One region of the Achromobacter sp. HNDS-1 genome, then DNA from elsewhere that is predicted to be linked to it. Evidence: predicted binding sites of a transcription regulator. Region 1 holds the regulator's gene; the other holds the start of a gene.
The links. Region 1 encodes NrdR, which represses ribonucleotide reductase genes. Its sites were predicted from a motif close to CACNANATNTNGTG; they were not measured.

Region 1 (3,408 bases):
CGGGTTGAGCGCGTTTTCCAGCCATGGACGGATGCCCGAATTTTCGCGCCCTTGGCGGGAATTTTGCCGCCATTCGGGGCATTTTGGCGACAGGGGAAGCGGCGCGACGCGGTAAACTATCCGTCATTATCCGGGTTTACCCACCCGGGCGCAGTTTCCTCCTCTCTTACCGCCTCAGGAACCCCCCGTCATGTTTGACCGCAACCTCACCCTCTCCAAGGCTGACCCGGATGTCTGGGCCGCCATCCAGAAGGAAGACGTTCGCCAGGAACAGCACATCGAGCTGATCGCTTCGGAGAACTACGCCAGCCCGGCCGTCATGGAAGCCCAGGGCACGCAGCTCACGAACAAGTACGCCGAAGGCTACCCGGGCAAGCGCTACTACGGCGGTTGCGAATACGTCGACGTGGTCGAGCAGTTGGCCATCGACCGCCTGAAGCAGATCTTCGGCGCCGAAGCCGCCAACGTGCAGCCCAACTCGGGTTCGCAGGCCAACCAGGGCGTGTACATGGCCGTCCTGAAGCCGGGCGACACCGTGCTGGGCATGAGCCTGGCCGAAGGCGGCCACCTGACGCACGGCGCCTCGGTCAACGCCTCGGGCAAGCTGTACAACTTCATCTCGTACGGCCTGGACGAAAACGAAGTCCTGAACTACGCCCAGGTCGAGCAGCTGGCCAAGGAACACAAGCCCAAGCTGATCGTCGCCGGCGCCTCGGCCTACGCCCTGCACATCGACTTCGAGCGCATGGCCCGCATCGCCCACGACAACGGCGCGCTGTTCATGGTCGACATCGCCCACTACGCCGGCCTGGTGGCCGGTGGCGCCTACCCCAACCCGGTGCCGCACGCCGACTTCGTCACCTCGACCACGCACAAGTCGCTGCGCGGCCCGCGCGGCGGCGTCATCATGATGAAGGCCGAGTTCGAAAAGGCCGTCAATTCGGCCATCTTCCCCGGCATCCAGGGCGGTCCGCTGATGCACGTCATCGCCGGCAAGGCGGTGGCTTTCAAGGAAGCGCTGGAACCCGAATTCAAGACCTACGCGCAGCAAGTGGTCAAGAACGCCAAGGTGCTGGCCGATACGCTGGTCAAGCGTGGCCTGCGCATCGTTTCGGGCCGCACCGAAAGCCACGTCATGCTGGTGGACCTGCGCTCCAAGGGCATCACGGGCAAGGAAGCCGAAGCCGTGCTGGGCCAGGCCCACATCACGGTCAACAAGAACGCCATCCCGAACGATCCGGAAAAGCCTTTCGTGACCAGCGGCATCCGCCTGGGCACCCCGGCCATGACGACCCGCGGCTTCACCGAAGCCGAGGCCGAGCTGACCGCCAACCTGATCGCCGACGTGCTGGACAACCCGCGCGACGAAGCCAACATCGCCGCCGTGCGCGCCAAGGTCAACGAACTGACCTCGCGCCTGCCGGTGTACGGCAAGAAGTAATGCGACGGCGGATTTTTTCCGCCCGTGGCTGACAAGGACGGCTCCGCAAGGGGCCGTCCTTTTGTTTTCAGGCCAATGGCGCTTGCGCGCCGGCGGTCATCGTGGCAAAAATAATAGGGACGAATTTGTCATAGTCGACGCGGACAGACTGTCGCATCGTTACAATATCGGCGAATTATTGCTTTCCGTGTTTTCAGGGATCACACATGCGGTGTCCATTTTGCGGCAACTCCGAAACGCAGGTCGTCGACAGCCGTGTCTCGGAAGAGGGCGACGCGATCCGCCGCCGGCGCCGTTGCCAGTCCTGTGACAAGCGCTTCACCACCTACGAGCGGGTGGAGCTGGCGCTGCCCTCCGTGGTCAAGCGCAATGGCAGCCGCAGCGACTACGATCCCGCCAAGCTGCGCGCCAGCCTTAGCCTGGCGCTGCGCAAGCGCCCGGTCAGCACCGAGGACGTGGACGCGGCCGTGGCCCGCATCGAGGAACAACTGCTGGCCAGCGGCCTGCGCGAAGTGGCTTCCGGGCACATCGGCGAGCTGGTCATGAACGAGCTGCGCAAGCTCGACAAGGTGGCCTACGTGCGCTTCGCCTCGGTCTACAAGAGCTTCGAGGACATCGGCGAGTTCGTCGAGGCGATCCGCGAGATGCAGGGGCCGGTGTTGCCCGGCAAGCTGCGCAAGGAGTGATGCCGTCGCGCGGGTCGGCCTATCGCAGCCCGGCTTGTCGTGGCCCGGCTTGCCGCAGCCCGGCTTGTCGCGGCCCGACGCGGCCCGGCCCGGCCTGACGCGGCCGGCCCTGGCGCGGCCTGATCCGCAGGCGGCCGCGGTGGCGCTACCGGCGGTTTGCCGCCCGGCGCGCTACGGCGCCACCGTTCGCGCCATGCTGGGCGTCTGCGGCTGGAACCGGCGCCACACGCGGCGCAGGTGCTGGGCCGAGCCGAAGCCCGATTTCTCCGCCACCAACTCCAGGTTCAAGCGCGTTTCGCGCAGCATGTCGCGCGCCAGCGCCACGCGTATCTGATACAGGTAGTCCATCGGCGTGCAGCCGGCGTGCTCGCGGAACAGCCGCGTCAGGTGGCGCGGGCTGGTGTGGGCCTGTTCGGCCAGCGACTGGGCCGACCACGGCGCCGCCGGGTTGCGCACCACCGCGTCCTGCACGCGGTGCACGCCCGGATGCATGTGGTTGCGGTGTTCCAGCCAGGGCGACAGCGCCGAGTCGGTGCCGGCGCGGCGCTGGTACACCACCATGTCGCGCGCCACTTCGCTGGCCACGCGCGGGCCGCAATGGCGCGACACCATGTGCAGCGCCAGGTCGATGCCGGCGGTGATGCCGGCGCTGCTGACCAGATTGCCGTCTTCCACGAAGATGCGGTTGTCGTGCAGCCGGGCGCTGGGATCCAGGTCGGCCAGTTGCGCCAGGCAGCTATGGTGGGTGGTGCATTCGCGTTGGCGCGTCAGGCCTGCCGCCGCGGCGAACAGGGCGCCGGCGCAGACCGTCATCAGCGTGAAGCCGTCGGCCGGATGGCGGGCCGCCAGCCAGTCGATGATGAGGCGGGCCTCGGGCTCATCCAGGCGGATGTGCTTGCCGACCACGCCGGACACGATCACCAGCGCCTCGGGCGGCAGTTTCTCGGGCAGCGGCTGGATCCGGGCCAGGTGCAGCCCGGGAATGCCGCTTTCGATTTCGGTGGACGGACCGCAGAAATGCTGGGCGAAGGCGTCCGGGCACAGCTTGTTGGCGACCCGGAACGCCTCGGCCGGCCCGGCCACGTCGAGCAGCACGATTCCCCGGGGCAGGACGAAGTGCACGGGAATCATGGCCATGCCGTCCTATTGCGCGTCGGCGAAGACGTCGGCGGCGCGGGCGATGCGGGCGAAGCGGCCCTGCAGCACCAGTTCGGTGGCGTCGCGGATCTCGGCCGGCGTGTAGTGCTTGCCGGAGGGGCTCTGCATCGCGAAGGTCAGCGT
Region 2 (3,408 bases), 2.0 Mb from region 1:
GCAGGCGCTGGCCGACGACACGGCCTCGTTCATGTACAGGTGCAGCACGGTGCCGCCGGTGTACTTGCCCTGCAGCGCTTCCTGCAGCGCCAGCGCCTCGAACGGATCGTCGGTGTGGCCCACCGGCAGCTGGCTGGAGTTGGTGTAGTAGGGCTGGGCCTCGGTGCCGGCCTGCAGGATGCCGGGATAGCGCTTGCGGTCCTCGCGAGCGAAGCGGTAGGTGGTGCCTTCGGCCGGCGTGGCCTCCAGGTTGTAGAGATGGCCGGTCTCTTCCTGGAACTCGGTCATGCGCGCCCGCACCCGGTCCAGCAGCCGCACCGCCAGCGCGTGGCCGGCCGGCGTGGTGACGTCGTCGGCGTCGTCGCTGAAGTTGCGGATCATCTCGTTGATGCCGTTCACGCCCAGCGTGCTGAAGTGGTTGCGCAGCGTGCCCAGGTAGCGCCGGGTGTACGGGTACAGGCCCTGGTCGATATAGCGCTGCACCACCTTGCGCTTGGTCTCCAGCACGTCGCGCCCGAGGCCCAGCAGGTGGTCCAGGCGCGCCATCAGCGCCGCCTCGTCGCCGCGGCAGGTATGGCCCAGGCGGGCGCAATTGATCGTCACCACGCCCACCGAGCCGGTCTGCTCGGCCGAGCCGAACAGGCCGTTGCCGCGCTTGAGCAGCTCGCGCAGGTCCAGTTGCAGGCGGCAGCACATGGAGCGCACCATGTGCGGCTCCAGATCGGAATTGAGGAAGTTCTGGAAGTACGGCAGGCCGTAGCGCGCGGTCATCTCGAACAGGCGCTCGGTGTTGGGATGGTCCCAGTCGAAGTCGGACGTGATGTTGTAGGTGGGAATCGGGAACGTGAACACGCGCCCCTTGGCGTCGCCGGCCATCATCACTTCGATGTAGGCGCGGTTGATCATGTCCATCTCGGCCTGCAGGTCGCCATAGGCGAACGGCATTTCCTCGCCGCCGACGTAGGGGATCTGCTCCTTCAGGTCGGCCGGGCAGGTCCAGTCGAAGGTCAGGTTGGTGAACGGCGTCTGCGTGCCCCAGCGGCTCGGCACGTTCAGGTTGTAGATCAGCTCCTGCATGCTTTGCTTGACCTCGGCGTAGGTCATCGCGTCGCGGCGGATGAAGGGCGCCATGTAGGTGTCGAACGAGCTGAAGGCCTGCGCGCCGGCCCATTCGTTCTGCAGCGTGCCCAGGAAGTTGACGATCTGGCCGATGGCCGCCGACATGTGGCGCGGCGGCGTGGCCTCGATCTTGCCGGGGATGCCGTTGAAGCCCTCGGTCAGCAGCTGGCGCAGCGACCAGCCGGCGCAATAGCCGCTGAGCATGTCCAGGTCGTGAATGTGGATGTCGCCGTCGCGGTGGGCCTGGCCGGCTTCGGGCGTGAAGACGTTGGACAGCCAGTAGTTGGCGGTGACCTTGCCGGCCACGTTCAGGATCAGGCCGCCCAGGCTGTAGCCCTGGTTGGCGTTGGCGTTGACGCGCCAGTCGCGCTGTTCCAGGTATTCCTCCATGGCGCTTTCCACGTCCACCAGGGTATGGCGCAGCGCGCGCAGGCGGGCGTGCTGTTCGCGGTAGACGATGTAGGCGCGGGCGGTGCGCCAGTAGCCGGCCTTGACCAGCGTTTCCTCGACCTGGTTCTGGATGGTTTCCACGCCGGGGCAGACGTTGCCTTCGGCGGCCAGCGCCTCGATCACCGCGCCGGTCAGCGCCTGGGCCACGTCGGCGTCCAGTTCTCCGGTGCCGCGGCCGGCGGCGGCGATGGCCGCCGCGATCTTGGCGCGGTCGAATGCGACGACCCGGCCGTCGCGCTTGAGGATGTGTTGGAGTTGCATCGCTGACACCATATGTTGTGGGGTGGAAAAACTCTACCACCACCTATGGTGTCAAAGACCGGGCCACCGAGGCGTTTGTCACGCCGGCTTGATGCCGGTCAAACGGCCCCGGCCGGGCCGGGGCGGGCGCAATGCGGCCCTAGAAGCCGAAGCCGACCCCGGCGATCGAGATGACCACCGCCAGCGCGGCGGTGCGCATCGCCGGGCGCGGCGACCACGACAGCATGCCGACCCACAGCAGGGCGCCGGCCGACAGCCAGCCGAGCCAGGCCACCACGCCCACGGTGTTGCCCCACAGGCCGACGCACGGCAGCAGCGCCAGCAGCAACAGCAGGATGCCGGCGGCGCGTAGCACGCGCGAATGGCCGGCGGACGGATCGCGGCCCCAGACCTGATCGTAGTGGCGCGGCATCGCCAGGCTCAGGCAGGCCATGCCGGAATAGGTCAGCAGCAGCGCCATGGCGATGCCGTATGCGTCGTTCAGATTCATGCCGTGGCTTCCTGGGGCGGGCGGGCGTTGCGCGGCGGCGGCGCCGACAACGGTTTCTTGCGCAATCGTAGCGCGGCCCAGCCGGCCGCCAGGCCGGTGGCCACGGCCGTCAGTTCGACGCCGGCGCTTTCCCAGTCGCCGCGCGCGATCTGCGCCAGCGGATGGTCGCCGATCGTCGCCAGCGACAGCAGCGGCAGCAGCAGGCACAGCGCCGACAGCGCGGCCAATTGCCCGATCCACGCGCGCCGCGGCGCGCACAGCCAGGCGTGGGCCAGCGTCAGCGCCCAGACGATGAAGAAAGCGCGCAGCTCCCAGCCGGCGCGCTGCGGCAGCGCCACCGGCAGCAGGCGGTTGGCCCACAGGTAGGCGACGCAGGCGATCGCCAGGCCGGCCAGCGCGGCCACGTTCAGGCCTTCGATCAGGCGGTAGACGCGCGCGGTGGCGGCGCCGAACTCGTTGCCCATCTTGTGGCGGCGCTTGACCATGAACAGCACCGCGCCCGTGCCCATCATCGCGGCGCCGGCCAGGCCGCACAGGAAATACAGCCATTTCATGGCCAGGCCGCCGAACTTGACCATGTGCAGGTCGGCCATCACCTGGCGCGTGAGCGGCGCGGCGCCGCCTTCAACGCCGCCGGGCGCGCGCAGGCGCAGCAGTTCGCCGCTGGCGGCGGAGAATTCGGCCATGCCAGTGGTGGTGCTGATGAGGACCTGCTGGTCGGCGGCCTCGTTCCAGCCATAGACCGCGATCCGCATCGAGCCGTCTTCGGGGTTGTTGACGACGATGGCGCGGGCGGTCTGCCCGATCAGTTGTTCGGCGCGGGCCACCAGCGGTTCCAGCGGCGGCACCGCCAGCGCGGCGCCGGTCGGCGTCGGCCGGTCTTCGCGGGAGAGTTCGGCCAGGTACTGGCGCGCGGCCTCGGCGCCGCCGCCATAGGCCGCCGTGATCGGCGCGGGCATCAGCGTCAGGGCCGAGATCACGATGCCGGTGTAGGCGATCATGAACTGGAACGGCAGCGTCAGCACCGCCGTGGCGTTGTGCGCGTCCAGCCACGAGCGCTGGCCTTTTTTCGCGCGGAAGGTGAAGAA

Region 2: the regulator NrdR is predicted to act here: its motif matches at 1,837-1,850, upstream of ABFG95_RS27275 (ribonucleoside triphosphate reductase).

The regions. Positions count from the first base shown of each region.
Region 1 is NZ_CP157584.1:3,920,387-3,923,794, forward strand. Features, by position in the region: gene glyA (serine hydroxymethyltransferase) at 191-1,441, shown strand; gene nrdR (transcriptional regulator NrdR) at 1,648-2,127, shown strand; gene ABFG95_RS18145 (helix-turn-helix domain-containing protein) at 2,299-3,258, opposite strand; gene ABFG95_RS18150 (isochorismatase family protein) at 3,271-3,408, opposite strand, start outside.
Region 2 is NZ_CP157584.1:5,904,906-5,908,313, forward strand. Features, by position in the region: gene ABFG95_RS27275 (ribonucleoside triphosphate reductase) at 1-1,830, opposite strand, end outside; gene ABFG95_RS27280 (DUF3325 domain-containing protein) at 1,970-2,320, opposite strand; gene ABFG95_RS27285 (PepSY-associated TM helix domain-containing protein) at 2,317-3,408, opposite strand, start outside.